DNA from 3 places in the Salinimonas marina genome. Region 2 is predicted to be linked to each of the others. Evidence: predicted binding sites of a transcription regulator. Region 2 holds the regulator's gene; each other region holds the start of a gene.
What was found. The regulator LexA, encoded in region 2, represses DNA repair genes until DNA is damaged. The targets are predictions, from matches to a motif close to TACTGTATNNNNATACAGTA.
Positions count from the first base shown of each region.

Region 1 (10,447 bases), 160 kb from region 2:
CTATGATTTGCGGTAGGTGGGGTGTGGTAAGAGATTGGCAGGGCTGCTAAATGATGAGGCATGCGGGGCTGCCCCACACAGCCTAGCCAGGCCACAAACAGTATCAGCGGTACCTTTGCGGCTACAGGTTGTCTCTGCTCTTGCTGGATGGCCGTGGAGAGTTGGCGGCAGTGCGCCGATTAATCAGAGATCACCAGATTTGCCTGGTCGCTAACACGTCGTGCCGGCAGACCCTATTGCAGCCAGCGATGCAACATTTGTTATCGGCAGCAGAGCAAAGCAGCGTGGCAAACCCCATAAATCAAATATGCTCTATAGAAGGCACCCTGCAAACGAAGGGTGCTGTTGATAAAACCCTAGATGTTTCTCGGGTTTGAACAGAGGCGGTCAGCAGAGCCAGGCTGGCGCCATCTGACTTTTCTTTCTGAGCCTACAAACGAAGCGCAATCCTATCCAGATAGGCTTAGCCCCGCTGGGTAAGGCCCACGTGCAGAGCCTGGCGGTAAGCGGCCATTGCCGGTACAAAACTACAAACCCAGGTCGCAGCCAAAACCAAGGCAATGATAATTCCGGTATGCATCGTCAACAGGCTACCACTGAGAAACAACCCGAACCGGGTGCTCAATGTATCGCTGAAAATGGCAAACAGCAGCGCATCCAATTCCACTGCAAGGACACAGGCAAAGGCACTTATCAATAAAGCTTCGGCCTGAATCAGCCACAAAATGGTCGCCGGGCCTGCGCCCATGGCTCGCAATACGGCGATTTCGTGGCGACGTTCACGCATACTGGCAAGCAGCATGGTCACCAGCCCTATCAGGGAGGCGACCAAAATCAGCGCCGAGACGGCGAGCAGCAACCGTTCAAGATTACTCATCAGGCTCCATAACTGCGACAGTGCCATACCAGGCAGAATTGCCAACACCGGATTGTTTTGGCGCTGGTTTAACTGATATTGCAACTGTAGCGCTGCCGCCCGACTGGTCAGGCCCACAAAGGCGGCGGTGACTTGTTCAGGGACGGTATGCTGATGTGCCTCGTTATCATTTTTTGCTTTGCCCTTGTTTGGTGATGTCGAACGGGCGGTATGATGAGAAGCCTGAGGCTGTTCCCCCGCCTCGGCAGCAGAAGCGGAGGGTTTGCGTAAGGAGCGGGGTTGGGCAGGCGCCTCGTGCATAGCTTCGATGCCTTGTAATGTAACGTGCACCGCTTTATCTACCGGCGTACCTGTGGGGGCCAGTATCCCGGTAACGACGAACGGATGCTGCTCATGCTGACGAAAGCTGACATTGCCTAAACCATGGGACAGAACCAACTTATCGCCAGGTTGATAGTTTAGCGTTGCAGCGACATTCGAACCAATAACCGCAGAATGGGCATTACTAAAAGCCGCCCCCTGGCTAAAGGTGAGCGGTTCATGGTCGCCATACTGAAAATGTTCAAAGTAGCGGTTGTCTGTACCCACTACCCGATACCCTTTATGCGCATCCCCCAAAGAAATGGGCACGACCCAGTCAACTAACTTATGCTGCTCAAGCGCCCGTACCTGTTCCCACGCTATACCACTGGTGGCATTGCCCATGCGAAATACAGAATACAGTAACAGGTTTAATTGCCCGGTAGGGGCGCCGACAATCAGGTCTACTCCAGAGATGGTGCGGGTAAAGCTTTGTTTTACCTGCCCGCGAACAAACTCTACCGCAACCAGTAAGCTTACGCTTATCACAATAGACAGCAAGGTGAGCATAACCGAGGCGCGCCGCTCGCGTAAGCTGGCATAAGCAATACGGCTTAACATACATCTCTCCGGGCTGAGTTTAATGCTTCCATCGTGTAATGGTGCGAAAAATACTCCGCCAAACTGGTGTCGTGACTCACAAAAATAAGCGTGCTGTCGGTAGCTGTTGCCAGCAACAACTGCATAAACTTGTCCCGGGCATTGGCATCCAGGGCCGAAGTCGGTTCATCAACAATCATCAGCTGAGGCTGATTTATCAGTGCCCGGGCAATGGCCACCCGTTGTTGCTGACCAACACTCAATGCACTGGCTTTTTGATGTAGCAAAGCTTTAGGTAATTGCAGTTTTTCAAGAAGCGTGGACACCGCATTTAAAGAAAAGTATTGTTGACGGCCAGCAAAATAGGCTGCGGCCTCGATATTTTGCGCGACACTGAGATAGTGAATAAGGTTAAACTGCTGGAATACTACACCAATATTCCGGGCCCGGAACTGATCTTTTTTACGCATAGACAGCGACGAAAAAGAGGTCCCCAGTAAGGAAATGGTGCCGGACTGAGGCTGCAATGTCCCGGTCAATAAGTTAAGCAGCGTGCTTTTTCCCGACCCGGAAGCGCCTTCAACAAAAACATGGCTGCCCCGGTTTATTTGCCAGTTATCAACTTTCAACACTGGCTGGGCGGCACCCTGATAACGAAACATGATACTGCGAAGGTCCACCGCCAGCGAAGGCGAGGATGTGGTATTCGGCTGTGTTACAAAACTCAGAGAAGTCACCTTGATTTGATAAAGGGGGTTTCTCCGGCTTTTATATCAAATTTAGAGACTTAAACACATTGGTAATTTATCGCCGGGTACCATCAGGCAGAGAGCTACTGACCAGCCTGAAGCTTAACCACTTCCGCTGAATTAGCATCCAGTACATTATCCAGGGCGCTACCCTTTAAAAGCTTAGTGACCGCGTCTTTGTTTTTAGCTAACAGAATAGACAGCTCTTCCATTTTGTCTTCTTCCATTTTTATTCCCATCGCAGTGAGATAACCCGCCAGATTGTCGGCGGCATCTAGCATTTTATCGTACTGGTCAGCGGCTTTTTTATCGGTGGTCACGAGTTTCTCCACATCTTTATGAGTTACAACATACTGAACGGTGATCGCCATAATTTGCTCCACATGGGTAATTTGAAATTTATAACGCAATACAAATACTGTATATGCAAACAGTATAAAATGCAACCACTTTGCTATTGTTCGACCTGTTATAGAATAACCTAATCGAGCCTGTTATGAGCAGAATTTACTCAACACTTTATGGTCGGGATTTCCTGCCAGCGGGTGGTCGGGCAGGCGGATAAAAAGTCACGGCGCATTGCAAACCCTGTTTGGGAGCCCTTACTGGCAAAATTGAGGCTGTTGCGCCCGAAACGCTGGTTTATTTTATCCAGGGTGCTCATTAAGGCACTATCATCATCAGACTGAGCAAAAAGATCGCCCTGGTGATGCGTTTCAGCCACTAAATCTATCAGGCCCACCCCACTTTTATAATACTCGACTCCAGGCTTAAACACAGTTTCCACAGAGGCCGCTACCGCCTTAAGCATTTGCCGGGTGTCAGCGGTAGGCATCGCAAATCGATGCATTACCGACTTTTTATAAAAGGGTTGAGTGTCATGCGGCGAGGACGCAGCAAAAATCATCATCGCCCCAGACAAACTGCCCTGTTGTCTGAGTTTGCGGCTAGCCACCTCAGCATGGCCGATAAGTGAGCGGTGTAATAATTGTTTGTCAGAGACACGCTGACCAAAACTACGGGTCGAATAAATCTCTTTTTTTGCTGCCCGTTGCTCATCCCAGCTGAATCGACGTTCGCCGGAAAGCTCACGTACCGTATTTTCAACCAAAACCGAAAACCGGCTGCGCATCAGGGCGGGACATTGTTGTGACAATTGCCACGCGTTCGCTATACCCATGGTGTTTAAATGCTTGCCAAGTCGTCGCCCAATGCCCCAGATATCGGTACATTGCATCTGGGTCAGAACTCTGTGTCGGGTATTTTCATTGTTAAGACACGCTACCCCCATGGCCCCTGGCAGCTTTTTCGAGGCATGATTAGCCGCCTTAGCCAACGTTAATGAGGGCCCGAACCCCACGCCTACCGGCAACCGAACCTGTCGCCAGATTGTTTTTCGAATAGTGTGACCTAGCGCTTCCAGCATGGCCATATTGTAGTGCTCGGGAAACCGCATAAAACACTCATCAATGCTGTAAATATGGGTTTCGCCAAACTGACTGCAGGTATCCATCATGCGCTGACTGATATCGGCGTACAGCTCATAATTACTGCTGCGCACCACAAACCCGGCCTGCTTGGCGGCTTTGGCGTGCATAAAGTAAGGAGCAAACTTTTTAATGCCTAATGACTCACCCAGACGTTTGGCCAGCGGACACATAGCGACAATAGCGCCATCATTGTTACTTAGCACTATCACCGGCCGCTTACGTATCGTTGGGTCAAAGATTTTTTCGGCACTGGCATACATGCTGGTGGCATCAATCAGCGCGATACTCATAGCGTCTGACGCAAAGGCTTGTGAATACGAATTGAGCGGATCACCACGCCTTCTATCTGAAAGTCATCGTCTTCAGTTAGCTGATACGGTGGAGTTCGAGGACAGCCCGAAAGTAATCGTCGATGTCGGATATCCACCCGTTTACACACAAACACACCATTAAGATTAGCCACACAAATGCACAGATCAGTGACTGGCTCCGCGCGCGAAACAATCAGCAAATCGCCATCAAAAATTCCATCCCGAGTCATGGATTCACCCTGAGCCAGTCCAATATAGGTCGCACTGGGATGTTCGATGAGCAGCGCATCAAGGTCCAGCCCCAGCTCCTTGTATTCTGTAGCCGGAGATTCGAACCCCACAATGCCGGCCTGCGCCCGTATAGGAATAAACTTTAGCATGGTAATCAGGTAAATTAACTGTATGTATGTACAGTTATTCTAAAAGGAGATGCACGACTGTGCAACAAAGGTATGACCCAAATACGGTAACCATTTGCAAACTATAAAGAAAAAAACAGATTGCTGGCGTATCGGTTTATTAAACTTAATTGAGTCAGTTCCTGAACAACTTCATGCTAAGGTAACTTTATAGCAGCGCACGTTTTTTCCGGTTCGTTTTGCCATACAGTGAGATGTAATGAATATTGATTTTAGCAATATCGATGGTGTGATTTTTGATTTAGACGGTACTTTAGTCGCCTCAGAATTAAATTTTTCGGTTATTAAATCGCATTTAGGTTGTCCTGCAGAAGGCGACATATTAGTTCACATTGATTCGCTTGCCGATAAACAACTTCAGCAGCAAGCCCATCAATATATTCTTGATCAGGAATTAGCGGATGCACAAAATGCGGCCTGGTTGGAAACCGGAAAATGGTTGGTGGAGACAGTGGCAGATCGTCAGTTACCGATGGCAATAGTTACCCGCAATAGCATTGCCGCCACCCGCCTTAAAATTAGTAACAACAGCATTCCTATCGATCTTGTGGTGACTCGTGAGGATGCTCCACCTAAGCCAAACCCCAGCGCGTTGCTATCGGTAGCCCGGCGCTGGAATATCCCGCCGGCCCGGTGTCTGTATGTCGGCGACTTTATCTACGACCAGCAAGCCGCCCAGCGCGCCGGCATGCAATTTCTAATGGTTTAAGCTTCGTGAAAAAAACACAATATAAAATAATGATTTATAAAATAAACCCCTTCTAAAACTTAGTTTTGGGTGGGTTGGGGGGAGTAGGCTTAAAAGGTAATATAAGAAAAAATTTATATTTTATATTTATTACTCCTCCGCTAATATTCTGAAGTTCACTTTCTTTTAATTCAGTCAGGGCCAGGGGGTTCTTTATCGCATTACTCTTCATGATTTGTCCTTAAGTATAATTTTATAACCTGCACTATTATGTAAGATACTTTAAATAAGTAATTATAAAATTGGGACAAGGATAAGTTCTGTAATGAAAAAATGGATATTTGTCCTTATTTTGATACTAGCGGGATTCATTCCAGGAGGTCAGGCCTCCAACCTTGTCCCCATGTCTTTCTCAAAAGTCTTTGATGGAAAGTCGACTGGAGTAATCTGGTCTATTCAAGCTGGTAGCGATGGAGTATGGCTGGGAAGCGAGAATGGACTCTTCGGCCTGATAGGTAATAAAACAATTGTGTTCGACGATGAGAACTCAATATTAAGAAGTAACTTTGTTATCGATATAGCAGAGTTCTCTTCAGGAAAATATTGGGTTAGCGTTAATGGGGATGGCATCTATGAACTTGATCGACAATCCAGAAAGATTTCTCGGGTAAGTCCAGATATAAAGGATATTGCTCATGTCCAAAGTGTTCGAACAACAGACGAAAATATTGTTATCAACACTGTTCGAAACCTCTATGTTCTTGATAAAGAAACACTTGATGTAAAGTTTTCTCTCGATGATATTGCTGCCGGTATTGATCATGAAGTTGTTGATGTCGATATTTCGGGGGACGAGGTATGGTGGCTGGATCATTATCTAGGTCTGCGCAATCTATCTATAAGCTCTAAAGCAATAAATACGTTTGATACTAAAAAGAATTTTTCAGAACTAGAGAGAGTGTCAGCATTTTTGATAGAAGACGATGCTCTAATTGTTGCCGGCCTTGAGGCTGTTTACTCCTTATCAAGAAGCACCGGAAAAGTTAACTTAGTATTGACCCGAAACCGCACGCCTTCGACCACTCCAAGGCAGCCTATTCAAAAACTAAAGCGAGATCCAGTTGGTACACTCTGGGCTGCGGCTGAAAGGTTGTTTGTTGTCGATGAAAAAAAACATAAACTCACAGCACCACCCCACCTTCATCCTCTGTTGGCGTCTTCATTAGTCGAGATTGTATTAGACTTCGATTTTGATAACGCTGGAGGATTATATGGGGCCGATACCCAAAAAGGCCTTTTTTACCTTTCTGAAAAATCCAAAGCAACGTCTTTATTAGGGCACGACCTCACACTTAGCGGTAAAAATTACTCCGATATAGAGATTGGCACTAAAGGTGACATAATATCGGGCGGGTTGGGTACACTAACCATCAGTAAGAAGAGCAGTACAAAAAATAAAGTTATAAATCTCAATACGGAAGCATTTATTTACTTACTAAATGCTACTGATGACTTTATAGATGTAATTAGTGGTGATGGTCAAATCTTTAGAGTCCGTCCGCAAGGTGAAGAGGTCTATTTGCAAGGACATCTTACTGAGTTTGATAATAGCTTCGATTATGTTGAGTCAGTAGTACGAGATGGCGAAGGACAATCGGCCATTCTGGTAGCAAGTCACACTGAGAAAAAGGTGATTTTGTATAAAAATGGGGCTATGTCGTCGGTAGCTGGTGGAGACATAAAAAGATTGAGCTTTTCTAAAGCAGGGATGCTGCTTGTAGCCATAACATCAGATGGTATTTATAAAATTGACTTTAGCGAGCATGGTAATCAAGCCACAAAGATATCAGACTTGCTCTTTTCTGACGCATCTTGTTTGTATGAAAGCCAAAGCCTGGCAATCTGGATTTGTACACCGGGCCAGGGTTTGCTTAAAATTATCGAGGGAAAACCCTTTTCTTATTCTGAGCGATTCCCCTTCAAATACATTAGAGGTTTGGCAGAAATAGATGAAAATATATACCTCATTACAACAAACTCTGGCTTATACATTTTTAATGATACGACATTTGAAACCTTAAGGATTCACACTAGCTATGGCATTTCTGATGTGGACTTTGAATACAATTCGGTCACTTCTGGAAGTGAAATAAGTGTAATCGCGGGAGATATTTTTACTTACGTCATCAATGATAAATTACTATTGCAGTATATTAATGAAGCCAGATATGAACTAAATGAGGTGGCTATAGTTGATGTTAAAACTTTTAATAAATCTATAAATAACTATCTGAACATAAAGCATCGTTTAGTCAAATACAGCAACTTTGAAGAGATAACACTAACCGCAGACGAAGCGTTTATCGACTTGCACCTGTCGATTGCAAATCTAAACGAACATATGTACCTAAATTTTGAGTATCGGCTAAAAGGAATGAATGATTTTTGGATAGTCAGTGAATATTCAAGTTCTAAGTTAGTTTTTTCTTCTTTGCCTCATGGCAACTACACTCTCGAGGCCAGGGTCACCAACCCATATCATCCGCAGCCAGTTACCCGATTACGTATTGTGGTATTGCCTCCCTGGTGGCTAAGTCCCTTAGCCTATGCGATATATGCGGCGATGTTAATGATAATGGTGGGTTACGCAGCACTTAGACTGAAGCGGCGAGATGCTGAGCAGGGCAAGGTGTTGAAGGGGCAGGTGGAAGAGAAGCACTCATTATTAGAAGACACCCAAAATTATATTCACCACATTCTTGATCGCAAACAGCAGATTTTTACAAATCTTTCTAGGCAGTTACAGACGCCCCTTACCCTGATATCCGGTCCGGTACGGCAGATTATCGAAAATCCTGAGGATGAGGAAACACCGCGACGGCTGGAAATGATAGAAGACAATACAAATCGGCTGCATTTGTTGGTAAGTCAGATTATTGAAATCGATCGTCTTGAAAGTATACAAAAATTGCCTTGCCAGAATTACAATCTGAATACTATTTTTCAGCATATTGTCGGGAATCTGCGGTCACTGGCGGAATCAAACAATCAGAGGTTGGAGGCACATATTCGCACACGGGGGGAGATTTACTTGCTCCGTGACTCCCTTGAAACGATATTACTGCATCTGGTCAGCAATGCGTTGCACTGTACACCGCCGGAAGGCAAGGTTCAGATAAGCGCACGCTGCAAAGGATTGCAACTGATTATCGCCGTGACCGACAATGTCGGGCTTATCACGCCGACGCAGGCAGAGACTATATTTCAGCGCTTTACCCAGCAAAATGAGTCAGGAGCAACCTCGGGCGGGGACATTGGTCTGGCCCTGGTGAAGGAACTGGTATTGGCAAACCAGGGATGGATAGACATTGAAACAAAATCTAAAAAGGCCACATGCTTTAATGTTTATCTGCCATTGGTTTCCCTGGAAGAGAACGGTTCGTCACCGCTCGCTGCTGCCACCAGTACGCCTCCTCGAAAGTCCTCTTCCCAAAGCTCGTTACGGCCTAACATTCTTATTGTGGATGATGATGCCGCGTTACGCAGTTATCTGAAGGAGCGTCTTGGGGCGGATTATTGCTGTATTGAAGCAAGTTCTGTGCAGGCGGCGCTTGAGGTGATGAAGCTGGTGACAGTAGCGCTGGTCGTGTGCGATTTACGAATGCCTGAAGAAAACGGTTTTAAGCTACGCGAAAAGATGCAAGATCAGGTTTTGTGGCGCGACCTTCCTTTTATTCTGCTGGCGACCCCGGCTGATGAAGCAGAGTTCGAAGGGCCGGTTTTAAATTGTATGGATGCCATTGTAAGTAAGCCGGTGGATACCGTCAGGCTGCAGCGACAGGTGGAAGGCATTCTAGCCCGTCAGAAATCACGACAGCTGTCCGGTAAAGCCCCTGCGGCTGACGAAAACACGCCGTTTACTCTGCCCACCTTTGCAAATGCCCGTGATCAGGCTTTTTATATGCGTTTTCTGAAGTTGCTGGCAGATCATTATCAGGATGACAGCTTTAGCCGAACCTTCGCCGCGCAGCAAATGGCCACCAGCGAAAGACAGATGTTGCGTAAGCTCAATGCCTTGTTTGGGTTTAATTTTACGGATACGCTGAAGCTCTATCGGTTGCACCGGGCGAAAGCCTTATTACGCGAAGGTGCTCAGGTTACGCAGGTGGCCTATGAGGTCGGGTTTGGCACCGCGTCGTATTTTAGTAGTTGCTTTAAAGCCCAGGTAAACGAATCCCCGCGCCAGTATCAGGAGCGTTGCCAGCAGGTTTCAGTAACGGCAGAGGCTTAACCATGGGCATCCAACAGATTGCCTGAACGCTGCGTAGCAGGCTGAATCTCCTGAAGCTTATGAGCCTGCTGTTCAACCTCTTGTTGCAACACTTTCTGAACTTTGTCTAACTGATTGAATAATGCCGGTGAGGGCGACTGACCCCGGCTGCGATGCTCTCGCAAAATCATCAACTGTATTATCAGCGCTTCTTCGCGTAGCAATTGAATCGTATCTTCTACCGGGGCAGAGGCGTGTCCCTCAGATAAAGCCGACGCATACTGGCGCTCGGTTTCTTCAGCGGCCATGGCCCAGCTTCCTAATGGTCCGGAAGTGTGGGCAGCATAGTGATGCATATCGCCCTGCTGATAATCGATTTTGGTTATTGCTTTTGAATGTCTTTGAGGCGTTTTACCCTGACGCTTTCTAAAGGCACTGGCAAACGCGGCCGCGGTATGACTGCCAGCTTCCAACGAGTCGGTATCAATAGCCTGAGGCGGGATGGTGCGATACCCCAAATGCGACACTTGCGGCGCCGTATATTTCGCCTGCATCAAGCGGGTAGCCAGGGTCGGAAGTTGATTGAGCGTCATAATGGTTTCAGAGTAAACACCTGGCCTACTCAGCCTTATTATTCAATTATTGCAATGTGGCCGCTTTGGCAAGAAACTATCAAAATCTTCTTGCTATCGTTTTATTTAATGCATGGTAGGTGCCAGAGGTGACAAAATTTTGACGCTTGT
Region 1 is NZ_CP064795.1:3,456,393-3,466,839, reverse strand. It holds gene IT774_RS15570 (ABC transporter permease) at 464-1,798, opposite strand; gene IT774_RS15565 (ATP-binding cassette domain-containing protein) at 1,792-2,439, opposite strand; gene IT774_RS15560 (YebG family protein) at 2,610-2,897, opposite strand; gene IT774_RS15555 (Y-family DNA polymerase) at 3,038-4,306, opposite strand; gene IT774_RS15550 (LexA family protein) at 4,303-4,707, opposite strand; gene IT774_RS15545 (HAD family hydrolase) at 4,946-5,455, shown strand; gene IT774_RS15540 (helix-turn-helix domain-containing protein) at 5,760-9,725, shown strand; gene IT774_RS15535 (hypothetical protein) at 9,722-10,297, opposite strand.
Region 1: IT774_RS15550 (LexA family protein) is a predicted target of LexA. The motif match lies at 4,724-4,743, and genes of this name have one in related genera.

Region 2 (10,447 bases):
TGTGTCGGCCCGGGCCGTCACGTCATATAATGTGTACTGCACGGTAAAATAAGTAATGTCGGTGGGAATTTGCGGGTCGACATAAAACGACATCGGCATCAGTGCTTCTTCCCCTGCCGCCAGCGGTTGCTGGTTGAAGCAAAAACATTCGGTTTTATTCAAAAAAATGGCGGCCTGCCCTGGCGACACCGAAGGAATGGCCTGGGCAATATAATCGCTACGCATTGGGTTGCGAACATAGAACTCCACCGTCGCCAACTCGCCGGGATGGACCTTCATTCGTTTGGTGCGTGCCTGAAACTCCCACGGCATGCCCGTATTAGTGCGGGTCAGAAATTCCACCGTGATCAGGCGCGATTTATCGATTTGCGCCGGCTGATATACCGCTGCCGTGGTCGAAGTTTTGCCGTTAATGCCGGCGACATCACAAAATACGTCGTACAGCGGTACCAGCGCAAAGCCGAAGCCAAACATGCCCACCACGATGATCACCAGCCTGATCACCATGTTGTTATTGCTGGTGCCGCCGGACATCTATTTCACCACCGGCGGGGTTTCGAACGTATGATAAGGCGCCGGTGATGGGATCTCCCACTCCAGTCCATGCGCCCCATCCCACACCTGATCAGAGACGGGATCGCCCTGCTTACGACACGCCTGGATCACCAGCGCCAAAAAGATCAGCTGCGATAATCCGAAAGCAAATCCGCCGATACTGATCCATTGATTAAAGTCGGCAAACTGCAACGAATAGTCCGGGATCCGCCGTGGCATCCCTGCTAGACCTACAAAATGCATAGGGAAAAACAGGACATTTACCGAAATCAGTGAGCACCAGAAATGCCATTTGGCCAGCGTGATATTAAACATCCGCCCGGTCCATTTAGGCAGCCAGTAATACACGGCCGCCATGATGGAAAAGATAGCCCCGGTCACCAGTACATAGTGAAAGTGCGCTACTACAAAGTAGGTATCGTGATATTGGAAATCCACCGGCGTAATAGCCAGCATCAAGCCTGATAATCCGCCAATGGTGAATAAAACAATGAAGGCCAAGGCAAACATCATCGGCACTTCAAAGGTCATCGAGCCGCGCCACATGGTCGCTACCCAGTTGAATACTTTGACGCCGGTCGGTACCGAGATAAGCATAGTGGCAAACATGAAAAACATTTCCATATAGACCGGCATGCCCGTGGTAAACATATGGTGCGCCCACACCACAAACGAAAGCAGCGCAATTGACGCGGTGGCATACACCATCGAGGCATAGCCAAACAGGGGTTTTCGGGCAAAGGTCGGGACAATATGCGAAATAATCCCAAACGCCGGTAAGATCATGATGTAGACCTCCGGGTGACCAAAAAACCAGAAAATATGCTGAAACATAACCGGATCACCACCGCCGGCAGCATCAAAGAAACTGGTTCCGAAGAATTTGTCGGTGAGCACCATGGTAACCGCCCCCGCCAGCACCGGCATGACCGCGATCAGCAGAAAAGCTGTGATCAGCCAGGTCCATACAAACAGCGGCATTTTCATCCAGGTCATGCCGGGTGCCCGCATGTTAAATATCGTTACGATCACGTTAATCGCCCCCATAATGGAAGAGATCCCCATTATGTGAACGGAAAATACAAACAGGCCGGTACTGTCATTGCTGTAAGTGGTGGACAGGGGCGCATAAAATGTCCAGCCGAACGCCGGACCGCCGCCTTCCATAAAAAGCGAGCCCAGTAAAATGGCAAAGGCAAAAGGTAAGATCCAGAAGCTCCAGTTATTCATTCTGGGCAAAGCCATATCCGGCGCGCCAATCATCATGGGAATCAACCAGTTAGCCAGACCGGTAAAGGCTGGCATCACCGCCCCGAACACCATGATAAGCCCGTGTACTGTGGTCATCTGATTGAAAAAATTCGGCTGCACAATCTGTAACCCGGGCTGAAATAATTCAGCACGGATTACCATTGCCATTGCTCCGCCCACCAAAAACATGATGAAAGCGAACCATAAATACAACGTTCCGATATCTTTGTGGTTAGTGGTAAGTACCCATCTCATTAACCCTTTAGGAATATGATGATCATGGTGATCGTGCGGATCGTGTGCATCTGCCGACGGCTGATGATCGTTATCGATCGTGGCCTCATGCGATGTCATGTTGGTTGGTTTCGTCATGATGCCCTCCTATTGGCCATTGATGAATGCGTTAACATCTTTGGGCTGAACCAGTTCTTCGGTATTATTGCCCCAGGCGTTGCGCTCGTAGGTGATGACTGCGGCCAGTTCTTTGAGGCTCAACATTTTGCCGAAAGCCTGCATCGCGGTGCCGGCTTTGCCGTTGACCACAATATCAAGATGCCCCTGCATATCTTCCAGAGCAATCTGACTGCCTTTGAGCGCCGGAAATGCGCCTTTTAGACCTTCACCATTAGGCATATGACAGGCAGCACAGGCGGCGTTGTAAACCTTTTTGCCTTCGGTCATGAGCTCTTCCATACTCATGCTCATGGCCAGTAAACGTTGCTCTTCCGCTTCTGCTTCCTGTTTTTTCTGCTGCTGATCGCTCATCCAGGCATTGAACTCAGCCGGTTCTTTAGCAATGACCACAATGGGCATAAAGCCATGATCCTTGCCACACAGCTCCGCACATTGTCCGCGGTATAATCCGGGCTCATTCACCTTGGTCCAGGCCTCGTTAATAAAACCAGGATTGGCATCTTTTTTAACGGCAAAATCCGGCACCCACCAGGAATGGATGACATCGTCGGAGGTAATCAGAAAACGGACTTTCTGACCGGTAGGAATGACCAGCGGCCGGTCAACTTCTAATAAATAGTTTTGGCCTTTTTCATAACGGTTGTCGATTTGTTCACGCTGGGTGGCCATCAACGAATAAAAGCCAATGTCCTCATCCATGTATTGATAATGCCATTTCCACTGGGATCCAGTGACCAGCACAGTCATATCCGGCTCGCTGGTGTCTTCCATTGCAATCAGTGTTTTGGCTGCAGGAAATGCCATAAATACCAGAATGAGAAAGGGCACCACCGTCCAGGCAATTTCCACTTTGACATTTTCATGAAACTTGGCGGGTTGCGCGCCCCGAGAGCGGCGATGCAGATAGATAGAGATAAACATAGCGCCGAACACCACCACAGCGATGACGACACAAATGGTAAACATCAACATGTGCAGGTCATAAACCTGCCCGCTGATATCCGTTACGCCTTTGCGCAAATTGAGTGTGGTAGCTTCCCCTGTTGCGCCATCGGCGGCGAATGCACCGGTAAATGCAGTGGTTGTTGCTAGCGTCCCCAAAGCCATCAATACGATATTCGTGAGCCTGATCACTCAGCACCTCCCTGATGGACGAATCCCAGGCGCATCTGTGTGGCTGTGGACTCGTGTTGTTACGACCAATTTCGTTATTGGTGGTTTTATCTATTTGTTATTCTTATGTTAATAACGGTATAAGAATTAAACAAATTTCACGCAGAGTCTAGTGTTTTGGTAAAATTTTATACAAAAAAACCTCAAGCCACTGTTTCTCAGCAGGCTTTAGGGCCATTCAGGCAATGGTGGTCAGGTTGACAGCAACGCCAACCAATTTTGGGACGCGCAGAACCACAGAAACACGGAAAAGCAGTCCGCAATTAAGGGGTAGCCGTTCAGCAAGAAGAGGGGTAGCCGTTCAGCAAGAAGAGGGGATACAGATAGGGGGAAAAAACGGCAACCATAGGTCGCCGTTAGGGGTACTTACATCCAGTCAGCGTTGCGAATGACGCCGACGGCCAACCCTTCAATAGTAAAAGGCTGAGCCGACAAGTCGACCTTGATCGGGGAGAATTCATCATTTTCGGCGTGCAATAAAACTTCGTGGCCACGTTTTTCAAACCGCTTTACGGTGACATCATCTTCCACCCGCGCGACCACAACCTGACCATTATGGACATCGGTGGTGCGATGTACGGCAAGCAAGTCGCCATCTAAAATACCAATATCTTTCATACTCATGCCATCTACACGCAGTAAAAAATCAGCGTGGGGCCGGAACAAATCAGGGTCCACCTGATAATGGCTCTCAATATGCTCTTGCGCCAGAATAGGCTCGCCGGCGGCCACCCGACCAATTAACGGTAAACCGTGGTCTTCGTTGGCAGCTTCATCTTCAAGGGGCGCAGTCAGACGAATCCCCCGGGAGGTGCCCGGCAGGATCTGAATCACCCCTTTGCGCGCCAATGCTTTAAGATGTTCTTCGGCCGCATTAGCCGACTTAAAGCCCAGCCGCTGCGCGATTTCCGCCCGGGTAGGGGGCATACCCGTATCTCGCATATTGGCTTTAATAAGTTCGAGTACTTCGGTTTGTCGGGGGGTTAGTGGACGCATAAACAGCCTGGTTTTACATACAGTTATTTATGAGTATATACAGGAACTTGCAAATCGCAAGGGCCAGAGCCCCATTTTATGCATAATTTGTTTAACTTTTTAACACTGTCGCCGTCGCATTTTATGCCAATAGTGGCCCTCCCCGGCATATCGGTGAGGGTGGCAAGCAGGTATACTAGGCTTCTTTGTCTGCCAGTTGGTACTTTATGCTTTTAAATGATGTGTTACGTCGCTTGCGCTTTGCGTTAAGTCTGGACAACCGCGCCACCCTCAGTGTGTTCAAACTTATGGATTACACATTAGAAGAAGAGTACCTGGCGGCCATGATGCTGCGTGAAGAGGAGCCTGGTTTTTTGCCATGCCGGGACAAAACCCTTGGTCTGTTTTTAGATGGACTCATCATTAAACAACGCGGCCGCAAAGAAGGCGCAGCGCCGCCGGTTTTGGCTGCTAACCAGCGACTGTCTAACAACGATATTTTACGCAAAATAAAAATTGCGATGAATTATCAGCAGGATGACATGATCCGGATATTGCGGGCGGCAGACTTTCCGGTAGGCAAAAGCGAACTAACCGCCCTGTTTCGCAAGCCCGATCATCGTAGCTACCGTGTCTGTAAAGACCAGCTATTACGCAACTTTTTGCAGGGTATGGTGATTGAACACCGGCCCGACGCGCGTCCGAAAAAACCGTCTTAACTGACGGGGCTTCGATCCCCACGGCTGCTTGTTGCGTTGTAATAACTCAGTTTAAATTTGCGGAGTGAACATGCAACAAGTCGCTATTGGTACTGCCTACGGCACGCAGAATCTGATAACCCAGGCGGTGGATATTCCCTCGCCGGGCCCCGGTCAGGTGCTGGTAAAAATGAAAGCCGCGGCGCTTAATTATCGTGACTGGGAAGTTGTGAATGGGCAGTACCACGAAGACTTTCCTGCCGGCCTGGTCCCTTTGTCAGATGGCGCCGGTGAAGTGGTTGAAGTGGGCCCCGGGGTAACCCGTGTCGGCAACGGCGACCAGATAGTCGGCAGCTTCTGGCAAGGCTGGCAAAGCGGCGAGCTGGCCGACTCACCGGGCGCGCAATCATTGGGCGGCCCGTTGCCAGGGTGTTTAAGCGAATATCAGGTCATGCCGGCCAATGGGGTGGTCAGCATGCCGCAAGGTTTATCCTTTTCGCAGGCAGCGACGCTACCCTGTGCCGGCGTCACGGCATGGCAGGCGCTGGTTACCAAGGGCAATATTCAAAGCGGTGACTGGGTGCTGGTGCAGGGTACCGGCGGGGTTTCGATGTTTGCCCAGCAACTGGCGCTGATGCATGGTGCGCAGGTCATTACCTTGTCCTCCAGCGACGCCAAACTAAAGCTCGCTAAAGAGCAGGGCGCCCGGCACACGGTCAATTATCAAACCCATCCGCAATGGGCCGAACAGGTGATTGAGCTAACCGGGGGCCGTAAAGTCGACCATATTGTGGAGGTCGGTGGGCCCAATACCCTGAGCCAGTCTCTGGCCTGCATCGCGCCGGGCGGGCAAATCAATATTGTTGGCTACCTGGGCGGTAAAGACGGCAGCGTCAACCCGTTACAGATTTTACAGGCCCATGCCACCTTACGCGGCATTGCTGTTGGCCCGGTAAGCTCTTTGCAGGCATTGTGTAATGCCATTCACGCCAACCACCTGGCGCCGGTTATTGACCGTGAATTTCACTGGCAACAATACCAACAGGCGTTTGCGTATATGGCCGCCGGCAAACATGTGGGTAAAGTGGTGCTGACCTTTTAACCGGCTGCGCTTGGTGGCCTCTGTGCTCGTGGTAGCCTCGGCGACCACCGCTGACCTGAAAAGGCATGGCGGGGCCCTTTCAGGTGCTTCGCCAGGCTGACCACTTAACCGTTAAAAGCGCCAGACACCCAACAGCTGCACCGCACTTTCATCCTCGTGGGTGCCAAGCTTGTTGTTCCAGTACTGATATTCAATACCTACAAACAATTTGTCCTGAGTACCGGTTAACGCCTGACCTGCGTCCCAACGCACCTGAACCTGGGTCAGCAGCCAGTCTTTTACCTGCACGGTGGGCACCTCGGTGCCACGTGAGTCGATATACTCAGCATGCCCTTCTACAGAAAAATTCTGAGTGCCAATCGTCACAGGATAACGCCAGGCAATATCCACCATCATGCTGTCGTCTTCTTTAGGCGCGCCGCCTGCGTCGATGCCATTGCTGTCATCAATATAGGCGGTGATGAGGGTATTGAAAAAGCTGAAACCGGGAAGGTTCCAGTTGATCTGAATACCGGGCAGGTATTTAAGCACTTCAGCATCAGGTCCGGCATTAATGCCGGCCACCAGACCAATATCACTAATCAGGCCGGAATAAGACACATCCAGCAACTGCTGACTACTAAAAACCGGGTACCACTCGCCATACAGGGTATCGCCATTGTCGGTACGTGCGTAATCAAAGAAGAAAAAGTTGCTGCCATAGTCCCAGCCACTGGCATGCTGGAACGTCACCACGGTGGTATCGATATCGGTGCCTGGTTGCGAGGCGAAGGGCTGATTCAGCTGCCCCTGCTGCAGGTGCAATTCAGTTTCGCTCCAGTTGGCCGCCACCGCGCCGGCACTCAACCAATACCCTAATCCTACTCCTATCACTGTCAGTCTCATATGGCCTGTTACCCTATCTGCAAAAAATGGTGCGCATTATAGGCACTACGGCGGAGAATAACAGGCTTCGCATAAAAAACGATAACCGCCCGGTCAGCGCACCGCGGTGGTGAAACGACACGGTTCACTGGCTGCCCCATACCCTGTGCAGCCATAAAACTGACCATTGGGCCCTGAACGCAGCGCCAGTGGTCGCGCACAGTTCGGACACAATGGTTGGGTAAACTGACAATCGGATTTGACACATACCGACTGGGTCTTTTGAGCAATCGCAGGTGCCTGACACTCAGGACAAACCCGGATTTGCGCCGGGCAGGGTTCGCCGGTGGTGCATTGATAAACCAGCCCGTCATGACCCTGGACCGGGGTTAGCACTCCCTGCTCACACTCCGGGCAGGCGGTGGCTTGCGACCGGGCCTCGGGCAGACTCTGGCCAAACCGTTCACTTAAGGTTTTCACCTGATACTCAGGCTGGCGTAACTCTTGTGCAAAGGGTGATGGCTTACGGGGATCAGCAATAATATAACAACTATGACGAGCCCGGGTCAGCGCCACATAACACAGCCGGCGTTCTTCGCCATAAGGAAATGCATCGACGCTGGGCAGCAGCGCTTCTACCAATGCATCATCCTGACTGGCGCCGGGAAAGCCCCGGCTGCCCTGGTTAAACCCCAGTAAAATACAATGATCAGCCTCCAGGCCCTTGGCCCCATGAAAGGTCCAGTAGCAAAGATGCGTCTGCGATAGTGGCCGCAACGCCTCTTTGGCCTGGGACAACCAGAACTGATAACGCGCCATAATGGCGATTTTCGCCTCAGGATTTTGTTTACGCAGCGCCATGACCACCTGTTTGGCCCGCTGGGCCGGGTCTTGTTGGGAATAAATCTGATCATCGAGCAGAAACACCTGTGGGGTGTCGCTTTGATGGGCACTGACCACCTGCTTTCGATACTGCTCCGGATTTTGCATCACAAACAAGCCGGCGGTATGCGCAATGCTGCTGTTATAACGAAAGGTCTGTTGAAGCAGGGTCAGACAATGACTGCCAAAATACGCCTCAAAGCGTGTCGTCAACGCCAGCTGACTTCCTGAAAAACGATAGATGGACTGCCAGTCATCTCCCACGGCGGTCAGGGTAGGAGCGGGGCCCTTATCCAATAACTGTTGCAGCAGCTGCATGCGCGGCGCCGATATATCCTGAAATTCATCCACCAGAATGTGGCGGTATCCGGGTTGGTAATGCTGTGAGCCAATCAGGTTACCGGCCTGCACAATCATGGCGTCAAAATCGATACTGTCGGTGCTGTGCAGCTGTTGCTGATAAGCCTCATGCAAGCGCTGCAAGGCGCTGGCCCACACCCTTGCGCTGGCTGGAGGGTAGTGTTGTAAGCGCGCTGCAAGCGTCTGATCGTCAAGATTTTGCGCCCGGACGACCGTTAATGCCCGGGTTAACCGCCGCAACGCCTTAGCCAGCAGGCCCTGTTCATGGAACCGGGTGAAGATATCCCCAGCCGATAGCACTTGTTCTAACGGCCTTAGCGCCCCTATCTGGCGGCGGAGTACCTGTAAAAACGTGCCCTCCAGCCATTGCTGATCACTGACGTCCAGCGCCACAGTATGTTGCTGATCCATCTGTTGTTGCCAGTGGAGCGCCAGCTCAGGGGCATCCGGATCCACATAGAGCAAATAGACATTTTCATGAACCAGCAAAAAGGTCGGCCGATAACTCCCGGGGGCTTGTCGGTAGGCCAGGCTTGCGCATTACGGGGTTGGTATTGATACTCGATACCATGCATACCTAGCCAGTTGGCGATGAGCCAGTGCCGGTAGTGAGCAACTTTTTCCCCATTAAGGGTGACCCAGTCCGTCTTATACTGTTGCTCCTCAGGCTCAGGCGCGCACACCAGCGGTATCAGCTGGCTGGTCACACACTCACTGTGTTCAAACTGTTGTCTGAGCCAGTCGGCGACCCAGCGCTGCAGGGCTTCCTCGTCCTGGGACAATGGCGAAAGCTGCAGGCTGTGACCACTGTGCTTCAAAATCTGACGTCCCAGCGCATGAAAGGTCAGCACCGTCGGTAAGGTCCCGGCACCGCCTGAAGCAACGTCTGAGTGGTGGGCGTTTGCCGGTACCGGGGATAAACCAAGGCTGGCGGCGCGCGCCGCCAGGCGTTCGCGTAACTCAGTAGCCGCGGCACTGTTGTACGCCAGGATCAGAATTTCATCGGCGTTAGCCTGCTTGCTTTGCAGCAGATACAGCGCCTTGGCCACCATTACTGAGGTTTTACCGGTGCCGGCGGCGGCCAGCACCAGATTACGATCATTGTTTCGAATCACTGCCTGTTGTTGCTCGCGGTTTAGCGGATGCGCTTCAGCCTGGGCAAAGAAATCGGTGTATTGCTGTTTTTGCTGTTGCTCAAAACGCTGACGCAAGGTAGCGGTATAATCGCCTAGGGGATGTACCTGTTGTAGTTTATCTAAGGTGCGTTGGGTATGGTCAGGTAAGGTCTGCGATTCGGGCAGAGATTGCCGGTAAAGCGCAAGCATTACAGCGACTTCCCCGGCCAGGCCGGGCTGCTGGCTGTCACGCAGATACCGGTTGCCAGCCTGCAGCACAAACCGGCGGTGGACGGCCGCCACCCGCTCTTGCGCCTGATGGGTAAGCAGCCGGGTAACCTGCTGGTGAAGCCGGGTCAGTTGTTGTTTGGGCAGCCAGCGCAGCATGATGGTGCCGTCCCGGGTTTTCAGTTGCCAGCGGGCGCTGAAGACCCCTTCAAAATAGCGGGGGTAGGCGATAAGAGCGCTTAGGTCAATACATCGGGGGCCGGCCATGCTTTGTACCACAAGCTGGCGTTCATCCAGGCGTAAGCCGGGCATCCCAAACCAGCGACCCGCCAACACCGGCCGACACTCCAATTGTACAAACATAGGGGCTTTCCCTGGTAATATTACAATATGCCGGCGCCAGGCAGTCACTTCAATGCGGGCACACCGACAATCCAAAAAGAAGCGAATGTTAAGCTATTTTTGGGTTGGACGCATTGCCTTACCATACTTTTTGCCGGGTCTGCTTACACATAACCCGGCACCGCCGGTGCCCACCTTATGGGTTAACCGAAGCAGTGCCCCTTGGAATCAACGAGTTTCATTGCGAATTCTTTACCAGCATGATATGCATAGCCTCTTTGATGAATATCCCGTCATGAGTCCAGTAGTTTCTGCTATCATGACATTTTACAAGGGCAGGTAGTTTTTTGGGCATGGACACATCCATCGAACAGGATATTAAAGCTATACAGACACTTGAGTCGGTGCCGACCATCTTAAGTATGATTGCCGACACCACCGGCTTACGCTTTGTGTGTATCTCCCGGGTGACTCCTGAAAAGTGGACC
Region 2 is NZ_CP064795.1:3,613,728-3,624,174, forward strand. It holds gene IT774_RS16275 (cytochrome c oxidase assembly protein) at 1-534, opposite strand, end outside; gene ctaD (cytochrome c oxidase subunit I) at 535-2,160, opposite strand; gene coxB (cytochrome c oxidase subunit II) at 2,188-3,354, opposite strand; gene lexA (transcriptional repressor LexA) at 3,760-4,389, opposite strand; gene IT774_RS16295 (YehS family protein) at 4,596-5,087, shown strand; gene IT774_RS16300 (zinc-dependent alcohol dehydrogenase family protein) at 5,158-6,168, shown strand; gene IT774_RS16305 (hypothetical protein) at 6,280-7,053, opposite strand; gene IT774_RS16310 (UvrD-helicase domain-containing protein) at 7,147-8,685, opposite strand; gene IT774_RS17615 (UvrD-helicase domain-containing protein) at 8,598-9,980, opposite strand; gene IT774_RS16315 (GAF domain-containing sensor histidine kinase) at 10,313-10,447, shown strand, end outside.

Region 3 (10,447 bases), 670 kb from region 2:
CGGCCGGTCAAATTGGCCAGGACTTTACGGCATTCGCTGCCTTCAGGGGTCGCCAGATTACAATCCCCCGCCGTGGTCAGGTTAGCTCTGAACAGAATTTGGCTCAGCCTGGCGGTCAGCCGTAAATCTTCCACATTCGCCCGCATTGGTAAATCCAGCGTTACCCGATTCGGTTTATCACAGCGCACGATAGGGGCGTGCTCGTCAGGAGAGTGACACATACCACTGGCCAGCATAAACGCCCACGATTTCCCGGTTTCGTCCTCGTCTGGGTCACTCAAGTTAATCCGCATAAACGAATGGCCGGCTTGTTTGGACTGAAACATGGACGCATGATTAAGAGGCGCCTGTGACTGCTTTCCCGTCTGATGATTATCATCAAACGGCACCCCGATGGTAAAGCTGATGGCCGAGGCACGATCAAGCAGCGCCTTGTTGGCGTTTAATTTGATAGTGGTATGGTTATTCTGGGTATCACAGGCATGATGAAACTGCATAAGCGCCAGTTTTTTGGATTGCATCGGACCAGGAATAAAGCTCAGCTTTTGCCAGCGTCCTTCGATACGCACCCTGGGCTCAGATAAATAAAACGCCAGATGTTCCACTCGCCAGCGGCGATTATTGACATCCAGCTCATACTGACAGGCATCGTTTTTTTCTAAATCTACAAATTGCAACGGAATATGACCGGCCGGCGGCGGATCTTCAAAAAAGCCACACCCTGCCAGCAATATCACCGGCAGCATCACACCCAAGCCTTGTTTAACCAACATCGTCCCTCTCCTGAGTCGTGTATCCGGGCACACTGTTATTGCAATAAAAGGGCACAAGTCTAGCGCTTTTAACTCAGGGTGCCTATGGCAGTTTAGACCGCAAACCTACCAGAATTATCCGCTTATCGCTCAAAATATGCAATTTATCGCGCCTGCGGTGGTGATAAAATCAGCGGTTAGAATCTGAGGGCATAAAAAGGCAACCTGGCGGGGGTGACAAGCCATTTAAAACTGCTTATACTTCGCGGCACTTGTCGTCAACTATGACTGACGACCACGTATCTAAAGGCCCCTTAGCTCAGTTGGTTAGAGCACACGACTCATAATCGTTAGGTCCCCAGTTCGAGTCTGGGAGGGGCCACCATCTATTCCAATCAAAGCCTGACATATTTCAACTGTCAGCGATAGTGTAAACCCCATCGCCTCTGTATTCCTGAGTCGGTACGCTTTTTCCTTGGTAGGTGTTACACCCTATTTTGCTTAGACAAACCGCCGTATTGCTTCGTCTTTGTGGATGGGACAAGTCAGAACGCAGACAAAGAATGCGCGCCAGGTAATTTCAGCGAGCCGGCTCAAAGTATCCTGAGCTCGCCCTGAACTTGTCTTAGAAGATCCCCTTTGCAACCCCGGGAATATACCTGGCGGATTGCATACCGCTGAAAATATCATCAGGATAAATATAACCTCAGAAATTTACCGGTCCAGGTTTTCAGCATTGCTCTGATCTTTGTTACCGCTTTAGCCGAGCCATAATACAACAGACCGCCAATCAGAATGGCGAGAATATCCCACCAGTCGAACGTGCGTTCAGGGATATAAATTTGCAAAATCTCATACAGACAAGCGCCAATTAGATAATACACAAAATCCGATTCGTCGTAGTTGCCCTGCCACATTGCCAGCAACGCCCCCCTATAAACACACTTAAAAAACTAGGTAGATTCTGCGCAAACCAATAAGCCGGGGCGGCTTCCTCCTGCCAGCAGAACAGGACATAAGCCACTACAGCAATCAAGAAATAAAATATTCTTTCCATGTTCTTAAAGCCTGCCCTGGGGCAGGCGCCTTTTGATCAGTTCAGTTTACGATACCAGTAACGTATGGAAGACTTGGTGGATGCCCAGCCATTGGAAAAATACCGGTCAATGCCGGCTTTGCCACCCATGGCTTCATAGGCATAGGCTCCAGCTATACCGTATACTATCGGCGCCACCCCCCGCTGACATTTTCCAAATCCTTGTTATCTAACTCTTTCATCATATTCTCCTTGTTAAGACAGGATTGTCCTGCCACTTAAAAAGTACAAAAACACTGCATTACGCGCTACTGTTCCGTAGCACGGTTTTGACAGAATCGTGAAAGAGGAAAAACTGGCATAAAGAAAAACGGATTTACCGGTTTGAAACCGACAAATCCGCCTTGAGGTAGGAGGTTACGCAGTCAGGGCTGAAGCCTGCGTAATGTTGTAGACAATAAAGGTCGCGATAACCGCGTTGCTTACCGCCACAATGATTCAGCCTATTACAATGGTTGGGTCACCTACAGTTCGCCGTTTGTGCCTGTTTCCTTTGCGCTTTTTGGCTTTTGAGTGCAAGTTATGCTATCTGATGAAGCTGTGCATACTGCCCTATTGAACGCTTCTGCCAGAATGAAAATTAAGCTTGCTGAATCGTCTTGTGTATCGGTGGTACGATGTTATCGCCAATGAATAGCGAATTGGCTATTTTGCGGCCACCAGTACCGCATTGATGGTTTCAGGTACTATTCGAGCCGTTTCCAGATCTTTGATTTCGACCCTTGGTTTTAACGGGTCACCGAAACGTTCCAGAATCCGCAGGGTATCGGCCGCGCCATAATAGCTGGCAAAATTTGCTACAGTCATATCATTGCACATTAACCCTTTACCCACCATACGATATGCAGGGCCGGCAATGTTTTTGCCCGGCACTATCTGTAATACCGCACGATGAAGATCCACACGGTCATTTTCAGCAGCATGCCGGCAGATAGAAATTAAATCTTTTTCCAATTCTTTAGGGTAGCTGTCGGCCATTGCGGTATTCAAACCCGCAGATAGCGCTAGAACTGTTAGGCCAAGAGGTAGAACTTTTAATTTATTCATGACATTTTCCTTCGGCGTGAGTCGGTGTGAGCGGGAACAGCGCTGGCAATACATTTGCACAGACTCGGTAAGCTTATACCCACTATTGATATCAGACCCTGATAAAACCGTGAAAGTTACATGAAAATATGCTGAAAAAAACATGATGTTTTTATTTCTATAGCATTCAGCCCTTTAGGCGGTACCGGAACTCTGTTCGGCGGTAACTGACCCCGACATTTTCATGCTGTGCTATTATTTTAAGTACATACTCCGTCCGAGCAGGCTTTTTTATGAAGCCCTCTTCGTTTTTAAACTACGATGGCAGTACCCATACCGTAAGCAATGCTCAGGGAGAGTCCAAAACATTATCACCACAGTGTGCGGCATTACTGGCGATGTTTCTGGAAGAGCCCCAGGGCATTGTCACCCGCGAACAAATACGCCAGACCATTTGGCAGCACAATAATGTGGTTAGCGAAGATTTGATAAATCACCTGATTTATCGATTAAAAAAAGAACTCAATTGCTTACCCAATACGCCCGCCTGGCATATTGAGGTAATTCCCAAAACCGGCTATCACCTGGTGGTTGAGTCGGCCACTTCCCCCGTTAAGACATCCTGGTGGCAAAATTGCTGGCAATGGCTAGAGCGATGGCGTCTGAAGCCTTGAGCTAACAACATTGCTTTGCAGCCTGGCAAGCCCTATAAATTCATTTTTATCATGAAGTTATAAGAACACCTGGGGCGTTTTATGGAACTAAACCTGGCACATCGCTCAAAATTCCCTCGACACAGCGGCCCTATTTCTTTATATTGCGCGCCCTCGGCTCTGGTACAGAGCCTGTTTTTCTTCTGATTTTACCCTCTGGATACCTGATTTGATTACCACTGCCAACATCACCATGCAATTTGGCTCTGAGCCATTATTTGAAAACATTTCTGCTAAATTTGGGCACGGCAACCGCTACGGCCTGATTGGCGCGAATGGCTCAGGCAAGTCGACCTTTATGAAAATTTTAAGCGGTGAGCTGACCCCGTCTGCCGGCAATGTTTCGTTTGCACCGGGGACCAAGCTGGGGATCCTGAGCCAGGATCAGTTCGCTTTTGAAGAGATGACTGTGGTCGACACCGTTATTATGGGCGATCGTGAACTGTGGGAAATCAAACAGGAACGTGATGCTATCTATAGCAACCCCGAGATGAGCGAAGAAGACGGCATGCGGGTGGCCGACCTGGAAACGCAATTTGCCGAGATGGATGGGTATACGGCAGAAGCTCGGGCCGGCGACATTCTTAATGCGGCCGGCATTGAAGAGTCGTACCACTTTGGCCTAATGAAGGAAGTTGCGCCGGGCCGCAAAGTGCGAGTATTGCTGGCGCAGGCCTTATTTGCTGAGCCTGATATTCTGCTGCTGGATGAGCCTACCAACAACCTGGATATTTACACTATTCACTGGCTGGCCGAAGAGCTGAACAAGCGTAAGTCTACCATGATTATCATCTCCCACGATCGTCACTTTTTAAACTCGGTATGTACCCACATGGCCGACATTGATTATGGTGAATTGCGGGTGTATCCGGGTAATTATGATGCCTTTAGCGAGGCGGCCGCGCTGGTGCAGGAACAATTGCATAGCGAGAATGCGAAAAAGTCTGCTGAAATCGAAGAGCTGCAAGGCTTCGTAGCGCGCTTTTCTGCCAACGCCTCAAAGGCAAAACAGGCCACCTCGCGGGCCCGCCGACTGGAGAAAATCGAGCTGGCCGACATCAAATCATCCAGCCGACGTAAGCCCTATATCCAGTTTAAGCAGCATAAAAAGCTGCATCGTCTGGCGATTACCTTAGAAGAACTGGGCCATGGCTATGCTGACTTACCGTTATTCAACAATGCTAATCTGTTGTTGGAAGCCGGTTCGCGCCTGGCCATTATTGGCGAGAACGGCGCCGGAAAAACCACCCTGTTAAAATGCCTGATCAATGAGCTGGACGCTAATGAAGGTATGGTGAAATGGGCAGAAAATGCCGCTGTGGGTTATATTCCTCAGGATAGCAGTGCTCACTTTAGCAGCGACATGACCTTATTTGAGTGGATGTCGCAATGGCGCGGCCCCAAACACGATGATTTACAGGTCAAAGCCATGCTGGGACGCCTGTTGTTTGGCTCAGATGACTTTAACAAGAAAGTGAAGGTGTGCTCTGGCGGTGAAAAAAACCGGTTACTGTTTGGTAAGCTGATGCTACAGGACATCAATGTGCTGGTGATGGATGAACCCACCAACCACCTTGATATGGAGTCTATTGAGGCGCTGAATAACGCGATGCTGAATTTTGACGGCACGGTCATTTTTGTCAGCCATGACCGCGAATTTGTCTCTTCTCTGGCGACGCAGATTATCGAAATCAAAGATCAGCAGATTCATAATTTTGAAGGCACCTACGAGGAGTTTCTGGACCACCGCGCAGCCTGATAAATTTGCGCCATGCTGTTGCCGGTATCAGGTAACAGCATGGCTGACTAAGCCACTGATGCTTGGGTTATCCCCTCAGCCCTCTCTCCCATGCTTTTGTTAGCTTTACTATCCTGTCTTTGCCTCTTCGGAACACGATTTGCTTTTACCCACCACATGTCTAAACCATCACGTTTTTGTGTGAGAAGTTTGCGCTTCCCTGACAAAAACCGTCCATAATTTACACAGCTGTTCTCTACAATTAAGGAGTGAACCGATGAGTAAGCACGCCGTTTTGTATCGGATGATGACTGATAAACATATTTGCCCATTCGGGCTGCGTTCAAAAGATTTACTGGAACGTCAGGGCTATCAGGTCGAGGATCATCATCTGACTTCCCGAGAGGAAATTGACGCATTTAAGGAAAAACATAGTGTCGATACCACCCCACAAACCTTTATCGATGATGAACGGGTGGGCGGCTACGAAGAACTTCGTGACTTTTTTGGCAAGGACGAAGCCGGTCAGCAAGGCACTTCATATACACCGGTAGTAGCCATCTTCTCAGTAGCACTGGCCGCCGCACTGGCCATGGTTTTGCCCGGCGCGCTGTTATCACTGCAGACCCTGATGTTGTTTATCGGTTTTGCCATGATTCTGCTGGCGGTGCAAAAGCTGCAGGATCTGCATAGCTTTACCAATATGTTTATTACCTACGACCTGCTCGCCATGCGCCATCTGCGCTATGCCTACGTGTACCCGTTTGTGGAAGCCTACGCAGGGATTGGCATGATAGCCGGTTTTTCCGCCTGGCTGGTGGCACCCTTTTCACTGTTTATTGGCGTAGTGGGCGCAGCGTCGGTGTGCAAAGCCGTATACATCGACAAGCGCGAATTGAAATGTGCCTGTGTGGGCGGCAGCAGTAATGTACCGCTGGGCTTTGTGTCTTTGTCTGAAAATCTGTTTATGATTGTAGGTGCCTTGCTGATGATGTTTATCTGAGGCGAATGGGTCTTCATCTAACTCTGTCAACTACGCACCGTCGGCGCTAGCCACGGTGCGTTTTTTGCTGATAGGTCTGTTGATAGGTTTGCTGAACCTACTGCAAATAGGTGCGTAACCCGGGCAGTCCGGCCAGTAATTTGCCAGCCTGGCGCTCGGTGTTTTCAAATAAGCGCATGGCCTGTGCAGCATCGGTGTGCTGGGTAGTGGCATAACCCATCCCGTATAGCACATACTGCTGACTGGCGGCAGAGAACAACTCATGTTTGGCCAAGCTGTCATAAATCCACGGCGGCTGGGTCTGCCACACAGTCAGATTATCACGTAGCGATGATGGCGAGCTGTGAGGCTGACGATGATCGCACCAGTAGCGGCTGTCGGTGCGTTTATTTAACGCATAATGCAACTTTAAAAAATCGATAATTTCCTGCCAGCGCTGGGTGGTCAGGGTATTAAACCGTTGCGCCCAGGATTTTTATAGCAAAAAACAACATGGAAAGCTGGAAACCGGCGGTCAATCAGCTTTGTCGCGTTATTGCCTCGGCGGCTATCGTGGTCACTCCGGATAAACTGGTGCTTACCGGCCCGCTGTGTGAGACCCCCGGGTTGTCTGAGGCACTAAAAGAAGGCATTGAAGCTTACCTGCTGCGCCCACTGCCTATTTTGCGCAGCTTTATGCCAACTAATGCCCCGGTCGAAGGCGCGGCCTGGGGCGCCTATAACCTGATGCTGGCCCAGTCCCATGTACTTGGCGCCTCATAGTTGCCTGAAACAGAGCAAAAACCGGACGCTGCAAACGCCTTTTACGCTGCAGTGACAGAAAATACGATTAGGATAATCTAATTTACTTATTTCCTAAATTCAGGATTTTGAACGATTCTTAATAAGTGTTTCCACTCAGGTAAACTCCAATTCTAAGGAAGAAAATCATGTTTAAACGAGTCCTACGTGTCGCCACGGCGGTCAGTCTTACCTTGTCGCCGGTAGCGGTAACCATAGCAGCGCCAACGGTGACTAATGAGGCCCGCAGTAACGCTTTCTGGTGGCCCGAGCAATTAGATTTATCCCCCCTTCGCGCCCATGGCGTTGAATCCAACCCTTATGGGGCACAATTTGACTATGCCGAAGCATTCGAACAGCTGAATCTGGCTGATGTTAAAGCGGATATTCGTAAGGTATTAACCACCTCTCAGGACTGGTGGCCGGCAGATTATGGCCATTACGGGCCGTTCTTTATTCGTATGGCGTGGCATGCTGCCGGCACCTATCGGGTGGTGGATGGTCGCGGTGGCGCCGGTGGCGGCCAACAGCGCTTCGACCCTTTGAACAGCTGGCCAGACAATGCCAATCTGGACAAAGCCCGCCGGTTGCTGTGGCCCATTAAACAAAAATATGGCCGTAATATCTCCTGGGCGGATTTAATGGCACTGACCGGCAATGTTGCATTAGAAGATATGGGCTTTACTACCTTTGGCTATGCCGGTGGTCGCGAAGATGACTGGGAGCCGGATCTGGTCTATTGGGGGCCCGAAGAAAAAATGCTTACCGATGAGCGCCGGGACAAAAAAGGCAAGCTGAAAGGCCCGTTGGCAGCAGTAGAAATGGGATTGATTTATGTTAATCCTGAAGGCCCGCATGGTAATCCTGATCCCCTTGCCGCCGCCAAAGATATTCGGTTGTCCTTTGGTCGCATGGCCATGAACGACGAAGAGATTGTGGCTTTGATTGCCGGTGGTCACACCTTCGGCAAGGCCCACGGTGCCAAAAAAGCCGACTGTCTGGGTAAAGAGCCTGCGGCGGCGGATATCGAAGACCAGGGTATGGGCTGGAAAAACAAATGTGGCAAAGGCAATGCCGAAGATACCATGACCAGTGGCTTGGAAGGCGCCTGGACTGTAACCCCCACCCAGTGGACCACCAATTATCTGGAGAACTTGTTTGCTTTTAACTGGGTGAAAACCAAAAGCCCGGCGGGGGCCACTCAATGGGTACCGGATTCAGAATCAGCCAAAAATATGGTGCCGGATGCCCATATTGAAGGCAAACGTCATGCGCCGATCATGTTCACCACCGATGTGGCCATTAAGAAAGATCCTGAGTTTCGTGAAATCGCACTTAGGTTCAAGGAAAATCCAGAAGCCTTTGAACTGGCATTTGCTAAAGCCTGGTTTAAGCTGAATCACCGTGATTTAGGTCCCCGGGCCCGTTATCTGGGTAATGAGGTTCCGCAAGAAATCCTGAAGTGGCAGGATGCGATCCCGAAGGTAGACTATACCCTGGTAAATGATGCGCAAATTAAAACGCTGAAATCACGTATTCTGGACAGTGGTCTGTCGGTACCCGAGCTGGTCAGAACCGCCTGGGCATCGGCAGCCAGCTATCGGGATACCGATATGCGCGGTGGTGCCAACGGCGCCCGGGTACGTCTGGCGCCGCAGAATGACTGGCCGGTGAACAATCCTGAAGAACTGGATAACGTTCTTAAACAGCTGACGCAGATCCAGCAGAACTTCAATAAGAACAACGGTGATGTACAAATTTCGCTGGCCGATACCATCGTACTCGGTGGCGCCGCCGCCATCGAAAAAGCGGCAAAACAGGCTGGCTACGAGGTAGACGTGCCCTTTGAGCCGGGTCGCAATGATGCCAGCGCCGAAATGACCGATGTGAAGTCATTTAAGTGGCTAGAACCCAAAGCCGATGCATTCAGAAACTACTACTCTGACGAGGCCTTTAAAGGCCCGACAGAGATGTTGGTGGAACGTGCGGATTTATTGGGGTTGGGCGTACCACAAATGACCGTGTTGATAGGCGGCATGCGGGCACTGGGCGCGAATTATAATGATACAGAACATGGCGTGCTGACCCAGACGCCTGGCCAGCTTAACAACGCCTTTTTCACCAACCTGCTGGACATGTCTACCCGGTGGGAAAAAGTCGACAACCAGGCTGGTGTGTACCAGGGGGTAAATCGTCAAAGTGGTGAGAAAAAATGGACCGCCACCCCGGTGGATCTGATTTTTGGTTCAAACTCTGAGCTGCGTGCCATTGCTGAAGTGTACGCATCAAAAGATGCAGAGCAGAAGTTTGTGGATGACTTTGTCAGCACCTGGGTGCAGGTAATGCAAAACGATCGGTTTGACCTGCAATAGGCTGAATCAGGTTTTACATTGGTAACCATTAAAAGGCCAGCACTGATGCTGGCCTTTGTTATAACCAAACCTACCCTCGAGACGGAGTCTGGTGTGAACTGAGCTGCTTTCATTCCGATAAATTTTTAACCCGGCCGGCGCGTCGCCAGATGCCTGCTTCCCATAGCGCTGTGACAGCGCTTGCCCCTTTTCTGGCTAAATCTATACATCCTATGACGCTCCGGCGTATAATTGCCAATCTATGGCATATAATATTCCCCGTGGCTGGCACCAGACCCGCCTTGAAATAAAAAAAAGCAGCTTTATCGGTATCGCCCAACATGTGGCTGATCGTGAACAGGCGATGGCGTTTTTAAAACAGGTGAAAGCCCAGTACCCTGACGCCCGACACCACTGCTGGGCTTATCTATTCGGCGATCCTCAAATGCCGGTTAGTGTTGCGATGGCCGACGACGGTGAACCCTCAGGCACCGCCGGTAAACCTATTTTGAATGTATTGCAGCATAACCAGACCGGTGATGTGATGATTGTGGTGGTACGGTATTTTGGTGGTATCAAACTTGGCGCGGGAGGACTGGTCAGAGCGTACTCCGGAAGTACCCAGATGACGCTGGAAAGTTTGCCCACAGTTGCACATGTTGTGCTGGTCAAGCGCCACATTGTGACCGACTTTAAACACGAACAATTTTTGCGACATTTTGTGGATGAGCACCAGGGTCAGATTGATAAGGTCAGCTATGATCATCGGGTTCACCTCACTCTGGCACTGCCCGAAACGGCGCTCACACCACTCGTGTCGCTAGCAGGCAGCATGGGATTTACTGTTTATCCCCTTGCCCAGCAGTAAGGTAGCACCATAGCAGCATTTTGGAGGCTCGCTGTGGCGAACAACCCCGGCCCCTGGCAATTTGCCTTGATCAAACTCGCTGAATAGTTGTGTACAACGGTAGGTTATAAATCAATGTGT
Region 3 is NZ_CP064795.1:2,943,075-2,953,521, forward strand. It holds gene IT774_RS13165 (MbnP family protein) at 1-773, opposite strand, end outside; tRNA gene IT774_RS13170 (tRNA-Ile) at 1,061-1,137, shown strand; gene IT774_RS13175 (VanZ family protein) at 1,442-1,678, opposite strand; gene IT774_RS18075 (class IIb bacteriocin, lactobin A/cerein 7B family) at 1,974-2,033, opposite strand; gene IT774_RS13185 (DUF3718 domain-containing protein) at 2,494-2,895, opposite strand; gene IT774_RS13190 (winged helix-turn-helix domain-containing protein) at 3,168-3,548, shown strand; gene IT774_RS13195 (ABC-F family ATPase) at 3,757-5,346, shown strand; gene IT774_RS13200 (MauE/DoxX family redox-associated membrane protein) at 5,603-6,328, shown strand; partial or broken gene IT774_RS13205 (tryptophan 7-halogenase) at 6,426-6,782, opposite strand; gene IT774_RS13210 (acetate and sugar kinases/Hsc70/actin family protein) at 6,821-7,090, shown strand; gene katG (catalase/peroxidase HPI) at 7,258-9,480, shown strand; gene IT774_RS13220 (YigZ family protein) at 9,722-10,327, shown strand.
Region 3: IT774_RS18075 (class IIb bacteriocin, lactobin A/cerein 7B family) is a predicted target of LexA. The motif match lies at 2,098-2,117, and genes of this name have one in related genera.